One region of the Hydrogenophaga sp. R2 genome, then DNA from elsewhere that is predicted to be linked to it. Evidence: predicted binding sites of a transcription regulator. Region 1 holds the regulator's gene; each other region holds the start of a gene.
The links. Region 1 encodes sigma-54, which starts transcription at its own class of promoters, with help from an activator protein. Its sites were predicted from a motif close to TGGCANGNAANCTGCTTT; they were not measured.
Positions count from the first base shown of each region.

Region 2: a site for sigma-54 is predicted at 3,058-3,075, ahead of WD026_RS07495 (circularly permuted type 2 ATP-grasp protein). Genes of this name have one in related genera too.
Region 3: a site for sigma-54 is predicted at 3,992-4,009, ahead of WD026_RS05875 (CmpA/NrtA family ABC transporter substrate-binding protein). Genes of this name have one in related genera too.

Region 1 covers NZ_JBBHZN010000003.1:412,447-418,180, reverse strand. Annotated here, with positions in the region: gene WD026_RS13300 (THUMP domain-containing class I SAM-dependent RNA methyltransferase) at 1-1,041, opposite strand, end outside; gene rpoN (RNA polymerase factor sigma-54) at 1,038-2,648, opposite strand; gene lptB (LPS export ABC transporter ATP-binding protein) at 2,665-3,423, opposite strand; gene lptA (lipopolysaccharide transport periplasmic protein LptA) at 3,420-4,061, opposite strand; gene WD026_RS13280 (thiol:disulfide interchange protein DsbA/DsbL) at 4,174-4,812, opposite strand; gene WD026_RS13275 (SPOR domain-containing protein) at 4,884-5,576, opposite strand; gene argS (arginine--tRNA ligase) at 5,590-5,734, opposite strand, start outside.
Region 2 covers NZ_JBBHZN010000001.1:1,538,609-1,544,342, reverse strand. Annotated here, with positions in the region: gene WD026_RS07505 (ComEC/Rec2 family competence protein) at 58-2,448, shown strand; gene WD026_RS07500 (hypothetical protein) at 2,388-2,966, opposite strand; gene WD026_RS07495 (circularly permuted type 2 ATP-grasp protein) at 3,100-4,539, shown strand; gene WD026_RS07490 (alpha-E domain-containing protein) at 4,559-5,521, shown strand.
Region 3 covers NZ_JBBHZN010000001.1:1,225,667-1,231,400, reverse strand. Annotated here, with positions in the region: gene nirB (nitrite reductase large subunit NirB) at 1-893, opposite strand, end outside; gene WD026_RS05885 (ABC transporter ATP-binding protein) at 904-1,725, opposite strand; gene ntrB (nitrate ABC transporter permease) at 1,722-2,534, opposite strand; gene WD026_RS05875 (CmpA/NrtA family ABC transporter substrate-binding protein) at 2,537-3,829, opposite strand; gene WD026_RS05870 (nitrate- and nitrite sensing domain-containing protein) at 4,175-5,449, opposite strand; gene tsaD (tRNA (adenosine(37)-N6)-threonylcarbamoyltransferase complex transferase subunit TsaD) at 5,497-5,734, shown strand, end outside.

The sequences.
Region 1 (5,734 bases):
GGTGAAGGTGCGCGGGGCACGCTGGCGCGCCCGCTCGGCCGCGTTCTGGCCGGCCACACCGGCGGCCGCAATGCGCTCGCCATAGGGCGGGTTGAGCAGCAGCACGCCGGGGCGGGTGGTGGGTGGCATGCGCTGCAGCGCGTCACCGCCGCGCAGATCGAGCGCGTGGGCCACACCGGCGCGCTCGGCGTTGCGCTGGGCAAAGTCGACCATGCGGAAGGACACGTCGCTGCCGAACACGATGGGGGCATGGCCTTCGGGCCACACCCGCTCTGCCTGCACCGCCTGATCCCGCAGGCCCTGCCACACATGGGACTGGTAGGGCAGCAGCTTCTCGAAGGCAAAGCGACGGTTCAAGCCCGGCGCGATGCGCAGCGCCATCTGCGCCGCCTCGATGGCCACGGTGCCGCTGCCGCAGCAGGGGTCGTACAGCGGATCGATGTCGTCCAGCGATGCGGCCGTGGCGCCGTTCCAGCCGGTGGCCGCGATCATGGCGGCGGCCAGGGTTTCCTTCAGCGGGGCATCGCCCTTGTCCTCGCGCCAGCCGCGCTTGAACAACGGCTCGCCCGAGGTGTCGATGTAGAGCGTGACGGTGTCGGTGGTGAGGTGGGCATACAGGCGCACATCGGGCCAGGTGGTGTCCACGCTCGGGCGTTCGCCCCGCTTGGCACGAAAGCGGTCGCACACCGCGTCCTTGATCTTCAGCGCCGCGAAGTTCAGGCTGGTCAGCGGGCTGTGCTGCGCCGTGATTTCGACCTTGATGGTCTGCTTCGGCGTGAACCAGATCTCCCAGGCCACCTCGGACGCCGCGTTGTACAGGTCCTGTTCGCTGCGGTAGCCGCCATGCCAGAGCCGCACCAGCACCCGCTGGGCCAGCCGGCTGTGCAGGTTGAGCTGCAGCGCATCGCGCCACGAGGCCTGCAGCGACACACCGGCCCGCGCCTTGTAGACGCGCTCGGCGCCGGTGATGCGCTGCACCTCGTCGGCCAGGAAGTCCTCCACGCCGGCGGCGCAGGGCAGAAAGAGATGCAGTTGGTTCACAGGGATTTGCGTAGGTTCGCCGGGGCGATGCGCAGCGCCTCGCGGTACTTGGCCACCGTGCGGCGGGCACATTCGATGCCCTGCTCGCGCAGCAGGTCGGAGAGCTGGTTGTCCGACAGCGGCTTGCCCGGCTCTTCGGACGCGATGAACTGCTTGAGCAGCGCCCGCACCGCCGTGCTGGACGCATTGCCGCCGGTCTCGGTGCCCAGGCTGGAGCCGAAGAAGTACTTGAGTTCGTAGGTGCCGAACGGCGTGGCCATGTACTTGGCGGTGGTCACGCGGCTGATGGTGGATTCGTGCAGGCCCAGTTCGTCGGCGATCTCGCGCAGCACCAGCGGGCGCATGGCGAGTTCGCCGTGCATGAAGAAGTTGCGCTGCCGCTCCACGATGGCGCTGGAGACCCGCAGGATGGTGTCGAAGCGCTGCTGGATGTTCTTGATGAACCAGCGCGCTTCCTGCAGCCGCTGCTGCATGCCGGCATGGCCGGCGTCACCGCCGCCGCGGTTCTGCCGCAGCGCTCCGGCGTACACATCGTGCACCCGCAGGCGCGGCATGACCTCCGGATTGAGCGACACCTTGAAGCCGCGCCCGGCGCGCTCGACGATCACGTCGGGCACCACCACGTTGCGCTCCACGTCCACAAAACGGCGGCCCGGCTTGGGTTCCAGGCGCGAGATGAGGGCGAGTGCCCCGCGCACGGTGTCGTCATCGGCGCCGGTGAGGGCGCACAGGCGCTTGATGTCGCGCTTGGCCATGAGCTCCAGCGGGTGCCCGACGATGGCCAGCGCGGCACGGGCCACCGGCGTGTTGCGCTGCTCCAGGATCTGCAGGCGCAGGCATTCGGCCAGGTTGCGGGCCCCCACGCCGGTGGGCTCCATGTGCTGCAGCCACTGCAGGGCAATGGCCAGGCGCTGGGTGGTGGCTTCCTGCAGGGCCAGGGCCGCATCGGCATTGACCGCCGTGTCGGTGCCTTCCAGGTGCATCAGGCCCAGAGCGAGCGAGGGCAGGTCTTCGTCCAGGTAGCCGTCGTCGTTGAGCGACTCGATCAGGTACACCAGCGCCCGCAGGTCTTCTTCGGAGATGCGCAGGCAGCGGGCCTGGTCGTGCAGAAACGCCTGCAGCGTGACCGGGATGCTGGCCAGGTCGGCGGCGCTGGCGGTGTCGTCGTCGCCGTCGTTGCGCTGGCGGGCCGGGGCATCACCGCCCCACTCGCTGTCGTCGGCCACGATGTCCACCGTGCCGTCGCCCTCCCAGCTTTCCTCCACCGGGGTGGCGCCGTCCAGGCGGGCTTCGAGATCGACCTCCGAGCTCTCGGTGCCCGCGTCGGTGCCCGGGCCGGCGGTGTCAGGCAGGCGGTCGGCGCCGGGCGCCAGCAAGGTGTCGGCGATCTGCTCACCGGCGCTCACCGGGGCGTCGGTCTGCTCGATGCCGAAGGCCTCGCGCTCTGCGGTGTCGTCGGAACGCTCCAGGAACGGGTTCTCGTCGAGCATCTGCTCGACCTCCTGCGCCATCTCCAGCGTGGAGAGCTGCAGCAGGCGGATGGACTGCTGCAGCTGGGGCGTGAGCGCCAGATGCTGCGAGACCCGGAGCGACAGTCCTTGCTTCATCGCGTGGGGGCCATCTTTACATCCGGAAGTGTTCGCCGAGGTAGACCCGGCGCACGTCCGCGTTCTCCACGATCTCGGCCGGCGTGCCGCTGGTCAGCACATGCCCGTCGTTGATGATGTAGGCCCGGTCGCAGATGCCCAGCGTCTCGCGCACGTTGTGGTCGGTGATCAGCACACCGATGCCGCGCGAGCGCAGGAAACCGATGATGCGCTGGATCTCGATGACGGCGATCGGGTCGATGCCGGCAAAGGGCTCGTCGAGCAGGATGAAGCGCGGGTTGGTGGCCAGCGCGCGGGCGATCTCGACCCGGCGGCGTTCACCGCCGGACAGCGCCGGGGCGGGCGAATCGCGCAGGTGGTCCACATGCAGCTCCTGCAGCAGGGCATCCAGCCGCTGCTCCACCACCGCCCTGGACAGGGGCCGGCCATCGTCGTCCTCCTGCAGCTCCAGCACGGCACGCACGTTGTCGGCCACCGACAGCTTGCGGAAGATGGAGGCTTCCTGCGGCAGGTAGCCCAGGCCCAGCCGCGCGCGGCGGTGGATGGGCTGGCGCTCGATGGACTGGCCGTCCAGCAGGATCTGCCCGCCATCGGACCGCAGCAGCCCCACCAGCATGTAGAACGAGGTGGTCTTGCCGGCGCCGTTGGGCCCCAGCAGGCCCACCACTTCGCCCTTGAACACGGCCAGGGACACATCCTTCACCACCAGCCGGCTGCCGTAGGACTTCTTGAGGCCCTTGGCCTCGAGCCGGCTGACCTGGGCATTGGCGGTCAAGGACGGCCTCCCTCGATCTGGCGGCTGGGTTGCAGCGTGGCGCCGTCGGCCGGCGGACGGGCAGCCGGCGCCTGACCGGCCGGAGCGGGTTTGGGGTTCGGGGTGAGCATGGCCCGCACGCGGCCGGACGGGTTGCCCGGACCGCGGGCCGCCTCGCCGCCGTCCACGGTGAACACGTCGGTGGTGTTGTTGTAGACGATGACGTTGCCCAGGGTCTCGTCGTTGAGCTGGGTGCCCTTGTAGCGGCGCATGACGGCGTCACCGGTGAACTTGACGGTGTCGGCGCGGCTGTCGTAATCGATGCGTTGGGCCTCGCCTTCGATGAATTCGTCCACGCCCTCGCGCTTCTGGCGGAAGAACGCCCGTTGACCGGTGGCCACGCCGAACTGGTTGCCGGCGGTGTCCTGCCGCACCTCCACCCGGGCACCGCGGATGACGATGGTGCCCTTGGTGATGATCACGTTGCCGGTGAAGACGCTGGTCTGGCGGGCGTCGTCGTAGCGCAGGGCGTCGGCCTCGGCATTCATGGGCTTGTCGCGGTCGGCTTTTTCGGCATGGGCCGTCGGCGCGCTGCACAGGGCCGCCAGCAGGCACCAGGCCGGCAGGCGGGACAAGCTCGAAAAGGGGAATGCAGGCATGGTCGTCCAGGGCACGAAACTTGCATGCATTGTAACGACGAGGCCCCGTCGAAACGGGGCCCCGCGAGAGAGAAAAAGGCAGGGCTTCAGGCCTTGCAAAAAAGGCAGGGCTTCAGGCCTTGCGGACCTCGGCGATCAGTGCGCTGGCCACCGTCAGGGTGCGGGGACCCTGGCCGCTGATGTAGTAGCGGCCGGCCACGCCCATGGCGGGCGTGCCTTCCACCGCATAGGCCTCCTGCAGCGAGGCGGCCTGCTGGGCCTTGGTGCCGATGGCGGCCGAGTTGAAGATCTCGGTGAACCGGGCGCGGTCCAGACCCTGCTTGACCACCCAGTCGGTGATGGGGCCGGCCGTGGTCAGCGGCAGGCGCTGGCCGTGGATGGCCTCGAACACCTTGGCGTGCAAGGCCTTGACCTGGTCCATGGCTTCCAGGGTGTAGTACAGGCGCTGCATGGGCACGAAGGCCGGGCTGAAGGCCACCGGGACGCGGCGCACCGTCACATAAGCGGGCTGGCGGGCGATCCACTCCTCGAAGGCGGGCTCGAAGTTGGCGCAGTGGATGCAGCTGTAGGCGAAGAACTCCACCACCTCGACCTGGCTGGGCGGCGCCTGCACAGGGGCCGGCTTGGCCAGGCGCTGGTAATCGGTGCCTTCCTTGGGCGCGACGCGCTGGGCGAAGGCCGGCAGGGCGGTTCCGGTCAGGGTGACGGCACCGGCGGCCAGGAGGGAACGGGAGAAATCACGGCGTTGCATGCGTTGGGGCTCCTGAAGGGAATGGCGTTTGGGCGGGGTTGGCCGGACAAAAGTTCCCGGGTGGCCGCTCGTCAGCGCTGGACGCGCACCAGGGCCGACTCCACCCCGTTCACATTGAGCTGCTCCTGGGTGAGTTCGGCCAGGGCTTTCTGGGTGAACGGACCGACGCGCACGCGGTACACGGTGCGGCCGTTCTGCTCGCGTTCGCTGACCTGGGCGTCGATGCCCATCATGGCCAGCTTGGCGCGCTGGGTCTCGGCGTCTTCGGGGGTGCGGAAGGCCCCGGCCTGCACGAAGTAGTTGAACGGGTCCAGACCGGGTGCGGCGGCCGCCGTGGGCGGGGTGGCGGCACCGGCGGCGGGCGCCTGACCGGTGCGCTGCTGCATCAGGTCGCCCAGCGGGTCGGCCGGGGTCTTGCCAGCGGCCGGGGCGGTGGCGGGCGCCGGCAGGGGCTTGCCGTCGGCGGGCGGGACCGACACCGTGCCGGCCGCCGTGTCGCCCGTGGCCGGTGCGGCCGGCGCAGGGGCTGCACCCGGCGTGCGGGTGGCCGCGGCGTTCGGGTTCCAGCCCTTGTTGCGCTCGGCTTCCTTGGCATCGGCGCCGGCATCGCGGGACAGGCCCCGGTCCACGAAGGGCACCGGCACCTTGGTCACATACACGGCCACGGCCAGCGCCGCGCCCAGGCCCACCAGGAGACCGGCCACGAAGCCGATGAGGGTGCCGCCCAGGGCATGGCGGGGACGGGAAACGGGAGTCTTCTTCATGGTGGGTGGGCCCTTACATCTTTTGCGGAGCACTCACGCCCAGCACAGCCAGGCCATTGTGCAATACCTGTGCGGTGGCCGCGACCAGGGCCAGGCGGGCCCGCTTGACGCCTTCGTCGTCCACCAGGATGCGCTCGGCGTCGTAGTAGCTGTGGTAA
Region 2 (5,734 bases), on a different contig from region 1:
ACATCGGATGGGCCGGAAGATGGAGAGGTGGGTGTACCGGGCGGCGGATGGTCCCGGGTGGGGCTCGGCGCACCGGGCTGGCTGGCCCTGGGCCTGGTCTGCGGCACCGTGCTGCAGCTGCAGCAGGGGTGGCTGTGGCCGTGGCCGGCATATGGCGTTCCCGTGCTGGCGCCGCTGGTGCTGGGCCGCTGGCTCTGCCGGTGGCGCCCCGGCGTTCTGTGGCTGTTGTCCGGTTGCGTGGTCGCCTTCGGTGCCGCCGGCTGGCGCGGTCTGGAGCGCCAGGCCGATCGGCTGGCCCCCGCCTTGTGGGGGCAGGAGGTCGAGCTGGTGGGCGTGGTCGCCAGCCTGCCGGTGCGCGGGCCGCAGGGCGTGCGCTGGGTGCTGGCGGTGGAGTCGGCGCTGCACCGGGGCGAGCCGGTCCGGGTGCCGTCGCGCATCACGGTGGGCCTGTGGCAGAACGCGCGCGGTGCTGCGTCCGATCCCACCGACCCGTTGCCCGAGGTGACGGTGGGCGACCGCTGGCAGCTCTCGGTGCGGCTGCGGCCGGTGCACGGCTTGGGCAACCCGCACGGGGGTGACCGTGAACTGCATGCGTGGTCGCAGGGCATCGGTGCGCAGGGCAGCGTGCGGCCCGGTGCCCGCGCGCTGGGTCCCACCGGGCAGTACCCGCTGGAGCGCTGGCGGCAGTCCATGTCCGACCGGCTGCAGCAGCGTCTGGCGCACACCGGCCAAGGCGGCGTGCTGGCGGCGCTGGCGGTGGGCGATCAGGACGCCATCGGCGCAGACGACTGGGATCTGTTCCGCCGTACCGGTGTGGCCCACCTGATGGCCATCTCCGGTCTGCACATCACCCTGTTTGCCTGGATGGCCGTGGCCATCATCCGTCGGCTCTGGCGTGTGGCCGGGCAGCACTGGCCGGCCCTGCTGCTGCGGGCACCGGCCTCCCGCGTGGCCGATGTGGGTGGCTGGCTGTCGGCTGCGGCCTATGCGCTGGCGGCGGGCTGGGGCGTGCCGGCGCAGCGCACGGTGCTGATGCTGGCCCTGGCCTTGTGGCTGCGCCAGGGCGCGCGGCACTGGCCCTGGCCGGTGCAATGGCTGGTGGTGCTGGCGGCGGTGCTGTGCCTGGAGCCCTGGGCCTGGCTGCAGGCGGGCTTCTGGCTGAGCTTCGTGGCGGTGGGCGTGCTCATGGCCACCGACGACCGCGCCGGGCACCCCGCGCAGGGACGCGGCGCGGCGGTGCGGCGCCTGCTGCGCGAGCAGCTGGTGATCACCCTGGCCCTGGCGCCCTTGTCGCTCTGGCTGTTCGGCGAAACCTCGCTGGTGGGGCTGCTGGCCAACCTGGTGGCGATTCCGTGGGTCAGCTTCGTGGTCACCCCGCTCACCTTGCTGGGCGGACCGATCCCGCCGCTGTGGGATGCGGCGGCCTGGGCCATGGCCCCTCTGCAGGCCTTGCTGCGCTGGCTGGCGGCATCCGGCATGGCCGTGTGGTCGCGGCCGGTCTGGCCGCTGCACTGGGCCCTGGCGGCCATGGGCGGTGGCGTGCTCGCGGTGTGGCCCGGGCCGCTGCTGTGGCGCGGTGCCGGCGCGCTGATGCTGGCCTGGGCCTTGGCCTGGTCACCGGACCGGCCGGCACCCGGACAGTTTCAGGTGCTGGCGCTGGATGTGGGGCAGGGCAGCGCGGTGCTGGTGCAGACGCGCACCCATGCCCTGCTGCACGACACCGGCCCGGCCTGGGTCGGGGCCGGTGATGCAGGCGCGCGCGTGGTGGTGCCCACCCTGCGCGCGCTGGGTGTGGCGCCCGACCACGTGATGGTCAGCCATCGCGACACCGACCATGCCGGTGGCAGCGCTGCCGTGCGCGCGGCCTGGCCCGGTGCGCAGTGGTCGTCGTCCGAGCCGGCCCTGGCGCCGCTACGTTGCCTGCGTGGCCAGTCCTGGGTCTGGGACGGGGTGCGCTTCGAGGTGCTCAGCCCGCTGGCGGACGACTACGGCGACGATGGCCGCGGGCGTCTGGTCAGCAACGCCATGTCGTGCGTGTTGCGAGTGGAGGCCGCCGATGGCACCTCGGCTGTGCTCACCGGCGATGTGGATGCAGCGCGCGAGACCCGCATGGCCCTGGCCGAGCCGGACCGGCGGGTCGATCTGCTCGTGGTGCCGCACCATGGCAGCCGCACGTCCAGCAGCCCGGTGCTGCTGAATGTGTGGCGTCCGTCGGTGGCCATCGTGCAGGCCGGCTTCATGAACCGGTTCGGGCATCCGGCGCCCGATGTGGTGGAGCGTTACCGGGAGCGTTCGGTGCGCCTGGTCGACACCCCGAGCTGTGGGGCCGTGGGCTGGCGCAGCAGCGTCCCCGAGGAGGTGGAATGCGAGCGGCTGCGCCGCCCGCGTCACTGGCAGGTGCCGGTGATGCCGGCCACCCAGCGCCACAGTGCGGACGCGCCATCGTGAGCCGGCGCCATGTCGAGACCGACATCGGTGTCCATCCGAAAGCCCAGGGCCCACAGCCGGATCGACTCGATCAGCCGGTGGGCCTCGATCACGGTGGCCTGGTCGCGAGGCGTCCGGGCATCGTCGGGCAGGCCGGCCTGCAGTCCCTCCAGCTGGTCCATCAGTTCGGTCCATTGGCGCAGCCAGGTGGCCTGGGCGGTCTGCAGGCGCTGCCACGACGGCGGGCCGGGGCGGTGGCGGTGAATGAGTTCCCGGTTGGCCTGCTCCAGGGCGCAGCGGCGCATGCCGGCCACCATCTGCTGCAGCTCCAGGCAGCGTTTCTGCAGCTGCCGGTTCAGGGCCGAGGGATGGGGGGCGAGCTGCACGACCGGCGGGCGGGCCAGAAGGCTTTGCACGCAACGCAGCGGAACCGGCCGCGATCCGGGCATCGCCCCGGTACCGTCATGGCGCACCGCGGCGGCTTCAGCCAGTTCGGCGGGCAGGGTGGAGGCGAAGTTCATGGCAGGTCGGGTGGGCACGGGCGAGCCGCGGTTCTCATGGGTGACCGTGGCGGCGCACCGCATCCACCGGCCGTGACCCTCAAGTTCCCGCCGGGCGACTGGCGGCGTGTGGCCCGATACTTGCTAAGCTCGAACCCAGGAGATCGCCCCCATGAGCCGACCGATGTTTGACGAAATGAACGCCTCGCCCGCCGAGGTGCGCCAGCACTACCTGCAGTACGCCCGCTGGCTGGCGCAGCAGCCGCCCGAGGTGATGGCGGCCCGGCGGCAGGAGGCCGAGGTGATCTTCCGCCGCGTCGGCATCACCTTTGCGGTGTATGGCGCCAAGGACGAGGACGGCGCCGGCACCGAGCGCCTGATTCCCTTCGACCTGATCCCCCGGATCATCCCGGCCGACGAGTGGCGGACCATGGAGGCCGGTCTGGTGCAGCGCGTGACCGCGCTCAACCGCTTCATCCACGACGTGTACCACGGCCAGGACATCATCAAGGCCGGCATCGTCCCGGCCGACCAGGTGTTCCAGAACGCCCAGTTCCGCCCCGAGATGATGGGCGTGGACGTGCCGAGCCAGATCTACTCGCACATCGCCGGCATCGACATCGTGCGGGCCCCCAACGCCGCCGGCCAGGGCGAGTACTACGTGCTGGAGGACAACCTGCGCGTGCCCAGCGGCGTGAGCTACATGCTCGAAGACCGCAAGATGATGATGCGGCTCTTCCCCGAGCTGTTCACCGAGAACCGGGTCGCCCCGGTGGCCCATTACCCCGACCTGCTGCTGGAAACGCTGCGGGCCGTGAGCCCCGCCACCACGGCCGAGCCCACGGTCGTGGTGCTCACCCCCGGCATGTACAACAGCGCGTACTTCGAGCACGCCTTCCTGGCCCAGCAGATGGGCGTGGAACTGGTCGAGGGGCAGGACCTGTTCGTGCGCGACAACTTCGTCTACATGCGCACCACCCAGGGCCCGCGCCGGGTGGACGTGATCTACCGGCGGGTGGACGACGACTTCCTCGACCCGCTGGTGTTCCGCCCCACCTCCACCCTGGGCTGCGCCGGCCTGCTGGGTGTGTACCGCAGCGGCAACGTGACCATCTGCAATGCGGTGGGCACCGGCATCGCGGACGACAAGTCCATCTACCCGTATGTGCCGAAGATGATCGAGTTCTACCTCGGTCAGAAACCCATCCTGAGCAACGTGCCGACCTTCATGGGGCGCGACCCGGAAGACCTCAAGTACATCCTGGCCCACCTGGACGAGCTGGTGGTCAAGGAGGTGCACGGCGCCGGCGGCTACGGCATGCTGGTCGGACCGGCCAGCACCCGCGCCGAGATCGAGGCCTTCCGCGAGGCGGTGGTGGCCAACCCGGCCGGCTACATCGCCCAGCCCACGCTGAGCCTCTCGACCTGCCCCACCTATGTGGACAGCGGCATCGCCCCGCGCCACATCGACCTGCGTCCTTTCGTGCTGTCGGGTCGCGAGGTGCAGATGGTGCCCGGTGGCCTGACCCGCGTGGCCCTGAAGGAGGGCTCGCTGGTGGTGAATTCCTCGCAGGGCGGGGGCACCAAGGACACCTGGATTCTCGAAGACTGAACACCCACCGAGGCCCGCCATGCTCTCCCGCACCGCTGATCACCTGTTCTGGATGTCCCGCTACACCGAGCGGGCCGAAAACACCGCCCGCATGCTCGATGTGAACTACCAGACCGCGCTGCTGCCGCAGTCGGCCGCCGTGGCCCAGGTGGGCTGGCAGGGTCTGCTGTCCATCAGCGAGCTGCTGCCGGCCTACACCGCCAAGTACGGGCAGGACATCACCTCGCGCAACGTCATGGATTTCATGGTCCGCGACGAGTCCAACCCGTCGAGCATCGTGTCGTGCCTGCACGCGGCCCGCGAGAACGCACGGGCCGTGCGCGGCGCCCTCACCACCGAGCTGTGGGAAACCCAGAACAGCACCTGGCTCAAGCTGGCCAGCTACCTCAAGACCCGCGACTTCGAGCGCGACCCGGGTGCCTTCTTCGAGTGGGTCAAGCACCGCTCGCACCTCTCGCGCGGTGTGGCCATCGGCACCATGCTGCAGGACGAAGCGTTCCACTTCTACCGCATGGGCACCTTCCTGGAGCGTGCCGACAACACGGCCCGGTTGCTGGACGTGAAGTTCCATGCCGTGGAGAGCGACTTCTTCGGTGCCGCCAGCGAGCTCGATCAGGAATACGACTTCTACCACTGGAGCGCCATCCTGCGCTCGGTGTCCGCCTTCGAGGTCTACCGCAAGGTCTACCGCGACGTGATCTCGCCCGAGCGCGTGGCCGAACTGCTCATCCTGCGCGCCGACATGCCGCGCAGCCTGGCGGCCAGCGTGGGCGAGGTGGTCAACAACCTGTCGGTGGTGGCCAACGACCACAGCGGCGAGACCCTGCGGCGCGCCGGCAAGCTCAAGGCCGACCTGCAGTACGGTCGCATCGACGAGATCCTGGCGACCGGGCTGCACGCCTTCCTCACCCATTTCCTGGATCGGGTGAACGAACTGGGCGCCCGCATCAGCCAGGACTTCCTGGTGCCCTCGCACGGCTGAGCGTGACCCGGGCGAAGGACCTTCCCGGGTCCTTCGCCGTCTGTCGACAGCCGGGAGAACGCTTGCATCGGGCCGGTTACTCAGAGTTCGGAAACCTTCCGGATCACTGAACCTGCCTGATCGCCCATGGCCAAAGTCGCACCTCCCCTGCCTGCTGCGGTACCCCACAGAGCCCCCGAGGGCCGGTCATCGCATGCGGATGACGGTGTGCCG
Region 3 (5,734 bases), on a different contig from region 1:
TAGGCCACGCCCCGGTGGGCGGCGCATTCGCCCACGGCATAGATGCGCGGGTCGGTGGTGGTCTGCAGCGTGTCGCTCACCACGATGCCGCGCTCCACATGCAGGCCGGCCTGCTGGGCCAGCGCGGTGTTGGGGCGGATGCCCACCGCCATGACCACCAGCTCGGCCGGCAGCTCGGTGCCGTCCTTGAAGCGCACCGCGCCCACCCGGCCGGTGCCGTCGTCCAGCAAGGCCTCGGTCTGTGCGCCGATCAGGAACTTCATGCCGCGCGCCTGGAGCGACTGCTGCAGCATGCGGCCGGCCACCTCGTCAAGCTGGCGCTCCATCAGCCACGGCGCCACATGCACCACGCTCACGTCCATGCCGCGCTTCATGAGGCCGTTGGCGGCCTCCAGGCCGAGCAGGCCGCCGCCGATGACCACCGCATGCCGGTGGCGGGTGGCGGCGTCGATCATGGCCTGGGTGTCGGCGATGTCGCGGTAGGCCAGCACGCCCTGCAGCTCGCGCCCCGGCACCGGCAGCATGAAGGGGTTGGAGCCGGTGGCCAGGATCAGTCGGTCGTAGCCGGCCTCGATGGCGGTGCCGTCGGCGGCGGTGGCCTTCACCACGCGCCGGACCCGGTCGACCGCTGTGACCGTGCTGCCGGCGTGCAGGGTGATGCCGTGCTCGCGGTACCAGGCCCAGTCGTTGAGCACGATCTGCTCCAGCGTCTGCTCCCCGGCCAGCACCGGCGAGAGCAGGATGCGGTTGTAGTTGGGGTGGGGTTCGGCCCCGAAGACGGTGATGTCGTAGAGATCGGGGGCGATCTTGAGCAGCTCCTCCAGCGCCCGCACGCCGGCCATGCCGTTGCCCACCATCACCAGCTTCATCTTCTGTTTGACGCGCATGTCCATGTCGGTCTCCTCAGGCGGTTTTTTCCACGTGGCCCTGGCGGGTGTGGAGGAAGTCGATCACCGCCTTGCGGCAGCGCTGGTAGCGCAGGTCGTCGGCCAGGGCCAGGCGGTTGCGCGGGCGCTCGATGTCCACCGTCAGCACCTCGCCGATGGTGGCGGCCGGGCCGTTGGTGAGCATCACGATGCGGTCGCTCAGCAGCACCGCCTCGTCCACGTCGTGCGTGACCATGACCACGGTGCTGCGGGTGCGGGCCACGATCTCCAGCAGCTCGTCCTGCAGCCGTGCGCGGGTGAGGGCGTCCAGCGCGCCGAAGGGTTCGTCCATCAGCAGCACCTGCGGCTCCATGGACAGCGCACGGGCAATGCCCACCCGCTGCTTCATGCCGCCCGAGATCTCGCCCGGCCGTTGGGTGGCCGCGTGCGACAGGCCCACCAGCTCCAGCGCGGCAGCGGTGCGTTCGCGCAGGCGGGCCTTGTTCTCGGTGGCGCCAAACACCCGCTCAACCGCCAGGTACACGTTGTCGGCACAGGTCAGCCAGGGCAGCAGCGAGTGGTTCTGGAACACCACGGCGCGCTCCGGCCCCGGCCCCTTGATCTCGCGGTCGGCGCACAAGAGCACGCCGGCGGTGGGCCGGGTGAGGCCGGCGATCAGGTTGAGCAGGGTGGACTTGCCGCAGCCCGAGTGGCCGATCAGGGTGACGAACTCGCCCTGCGCCACGGTGAGGTGGATGTCGCGCAGCGCGGGGAAATCACCCTGGCGGGTGCGGAAGGTCTGCTCCACCGACTGGATGTCGATGAAGCGCTCCGGGTGCATGGGAACGGCGGTGCTCATGCCTTGACCTCCTCGTAGGTGAACAGGGATGCCAGGCGGATGAGGGCGAGTTCGAGCAGCAGCCCGACCACGCCGATCACACCGATGGCGATGATGATGGAGGCCACGTTCAGGTTGTTCCACTCGTCCCAGACCCAGAAGCCGATGCCCACGCCGCCGGTGAGCATTTCGGCGGCCACGATCACCAGCCAGGCCGTGCCCACCGCCAGCCGCACGCCGGTCAGCAGGTAGGGCAGCACGGCCGGGAACAGGATGCGGGTGAAGACCTTCCACTCGCTCAGATTGAGCACCCGGGCCACGTTCATGTAGTCCTGCGGCACCCGCTGCACGCCCACGGCGGTGTTGATGACCATGGGCCAGATGGAGCAGATGAAGATGGTCCAGATGGCCGCCGGGTTGGCGCCCTTGAACACCAGCAGGCCGATGGGCAGCCAGGCCAGCGGCGAGACCGGCCGCAGCAGGCTGATGATGGGGTTGAACATGCGCCCCAGGAACTCGAAGCGGCCGATGGCGAAGCCCGCCGGGATGCCCACCAGCGCGGCCAGGCCGAAACCGAGTGCCACCCGCTCCAGCGACATCAGCACGTTCCAGCCCACGCCCTGGTCGTTCGGCCCGGCCTGGTAGAACGGATCGGAGAACACCTGCAGGGCCTGGGTCCAGGTCTGGCCCGGGGTGGGTATGCCGTTGTCGCCGGTGCTGGCGATCAGCGACCACACCAGCACCAGGAAGAGCAGCCCGAGCACCGGGGGCACCACGCGGCGCCAGAAGCCGGCCATCAGCAGCGAAGAACGTGATGCCACCGCGCTCATGCTCAGGCCTTGATCTTGAAGCCGTCGGCGTACTTGGCCGGGTCCTTGCCGTCCCACACCGCGCCGTCGATGAACTTCGCGCTGCGCATCTCCGACTTGGGCAGCGGCGTCCTGGTGGCGTCGGCGGCCTGCTTGTAGATGTCGATGCGGTTGACCGCCTTGGCCACGGCCAGGTAATCCGGGTGGCTCTTGAGCAGGCCCCAGCGCTTGTGCTGGGTCAGGAACCACATGCCGTCGGACAGGTAGGGGAAGTTCACCAGCCCGTCGTTGTAGAACTTCATGTGGTTGGGGTCGTCCCAGGTCCTGCCCATGCCGTTCTGGTAGCGGCCCAGGATGCGCTGGTTGATGGCGTCCACGCCGGTGTTCACGTAGGCGCGCTGGGCGATGGTCTCGGCCATGCGGTTCTTGTTGACCAGGCCGGCGTCGATCCACTTGCCGGCTTCCAGGATGGCGGCCGTCACCGCGCGGGCGGTGTTGGGGTACTTCTGCACGAACTCGGCCGTGGTGCCCAGCACCTTCTCGGGGTGGTCCTTCCAGATGTCCTGCGTGGTGTTGGCCGTGACGCCGATGCCGTCCATGATGGCCCGGTGGTTCCAGGGTTCGCCCACGCAGAAACCGTCCATGTTGCCCACCCGCATGTTGGCCACCATCTGCGGCGGCGGCACCACGATGGCGCGCGCGTCCTTGAACGGGTCGATGCCGGCGCTGGCCAGCCAGTAGTACAGCCACATGGCATGGGTGCCGGTGGGGAAGGTCTGGGCGAAGGTGTATTCGCGCTTCTCGGTAGCCATGAGCTTGGCCAGGCTGGGGGCGTCCACCGCGCCCTTCTCGGCCAGCTTCTTCGACAGCGTCAGGGCCTGACCGTTGTGGTTCAGACTCATCAGCACCGCCATGTCCTTGCGCGGGCCGGCGGTGCCGAGCTGCAGGCCGTAGATCAGGCCGTACAGCACATGGGCCATGTCGAGTTCGCCATTGACCAGCTTGTCGCGCACGCCGGCCCAGCTGGCTTCCTTGTTGGGCACGATCTTCACGCCGTATTTCTTGTCCAGGCCCAGCTCCGCGGCCATCACCACGCTGGCGCAGTCGGTCAGCGGGATGAAGCCGATCTTCACCTCGGTCTTCTCCGGTGCGTCCGACCCGGCGGCCCACACCGGCTGGTAGCCCAGGCTGCCGAACAGGGCAGCGCCGCCCAGGGCCGCGCCCTGGCGCAGAAAGTCGCGGCGGTCGCTCGCAGCGGGCGCAGGGGTGCTGGCGGTGGTGTCCGTGGCCGGGGCGGTGCGGGGCGGAAGGGTCATGGCGGGCTCCTGGGTGGGCAGATGGAAAAACGGGTCCGGAAAAACACAACGGCGCCCATCGCCAGGGCCTGCAGGGCAGGCCGGCAATGGACGCCGTTGTCCGAGTCCGGGGTGGACGTTCGACCGGCAGACCGCCGTTGGCCCGCTTGTCGTGCCCATACCCATGCAGATACCGTGCCAGCCGCAGGGTCTTGTGCGCAGGGCGGTGCCAAGTCCTTGATTTGCCTGGGTTCGTGGCCCCGTCGGGCGGTGGGTGCGGCGGCTGGGCGAGCGGTGGGCGGGGGGCCTGTTTTGGTGCGCCGCACAAATCCGGTGCGGTCCCGGTGCGGTCCCGGCCTGGCCGGGTCAGCCGCGCGAGGGCAGCACCTCGGCCATGGCCAGCACCGCTTCGGCCACATCGATGAGCCGGCGGTTCTGGTTCATGGCCATCTGGCGCATGGTCTTGTGGGCCTGGTCTTCCGAGAGCTGCCGGTGGGCCATGAGCAGGCCCTTGGCGCGCTCGATGGTCTTGCGCTCGTTCAGGGTGGCGCGCACCGCGTCCAGCTCGTCGCCCATGCTCTGCAGGCGCCGGGCCTGCTCGCGCACCAGCTCCAGCAGCGACGGGTCCATGGGCGCGCGGAAACCGTCGCCCGCACCCGCCAGACCGGCCGGCAGGCCGGGCTCGGCGGCATCGTCGAAGAAGTCGGGGGCTTCCTGGCCCGGCTCGGTGCGCAGGCTGGCCGCCATGCGTTCCAGGCCGGCCAGATCGCGGGCGGTGCTTTCCAGCCGCAGGCTGCACAGGCCCTGCAGCTCGGCGGCCAGGGCGTCCTCCACCGTCTTCATGGCGTCGATGCGCCGGGTGCAGGCGTCGAACCAGGGCTGGCTGAGCGCCGCGTCCAGCGTGCCGCCGGAGGCCGTGGTGCACAGGATGCGGCGCATGCGCTCCAGCGGCATCAGGTGCTCGGGCTGCTGCGCGGCCTGCCACAAGTCCCGGATGGCCGGGCTGGCCAGGTCGGTGCAGACCTGCAGGCAGCGCTCCTGCGACTCGATGAAGTGCAGCAGGCGCTGCTGGCTGTCGGCGTCGGCCCGCCCGGCCGCAAACAGCGCCGAGCCGGTGGCCCGCTCCTGGCCGGCGAACTCCTTGCCCTGCAGGAAGTTCAGGAAGGCCACCAGGTGGCGCGATATCTCCGGGTCCCAGGCGCTGTCGGCCGCCTCGAACACCACGCCCAGCAGCGCCTGGATCAGCCGGGCATAGGCCGCCACGGTGCGGTCGGTGCTCCACTGGCACTGCGCCACCCGTTCGCGCAGGCGGGGCAGGGCGCTCATGCCCTGCATGGCGTAGGCAATGCGGCCGAACAGCCGCGCGCGGTGGCCGCTGCGGGCAGCGTCGGTGTCGAGCTGCTCGAAGGCCCGCAGCACCTGGTCCTGCAGGGCCTCGCTCTGGGCGACCTGCGCGCTGCGCTCGGCGGCCCAGCGCTGCCCGCGCGAACCCAGGTACAGGTTGGACAGCCCGCGCTCGCGCTGCAGGGCATGCACCAGCCGGCCGATGGCGCCCACCAGTTCGCTGGTCAGGGCCAGCCGCTGCAGGCCGGCGATCTCGCTGCGGCGCGCGGCGATCAGGAAGCTCAGGGCCGATTTCATGGACCGGTGGGCCAGCAACATTCGTGCCGCCCGTACACTCCCCGCCCATGCTGATCCTGGGAATCGAGTCGTCCTGCGACGAAACCGGTGTGGCGCTGGTGGATGCCGGCGGCACCGGCACACCGCGCCTGCTGGGCGCTGCGCTGCACAGCCAGATCGAGATGCACCAGGCCTATGGCGGCGTGGTGCCCGAGCTGGCCAGCCGCGACCACATCCGCCGCGTGCTGCCGCTGACCGACGCGGTGCTGGCCCAGGCGGGCCGCTCGCTGACCGAGGTCGATCTGG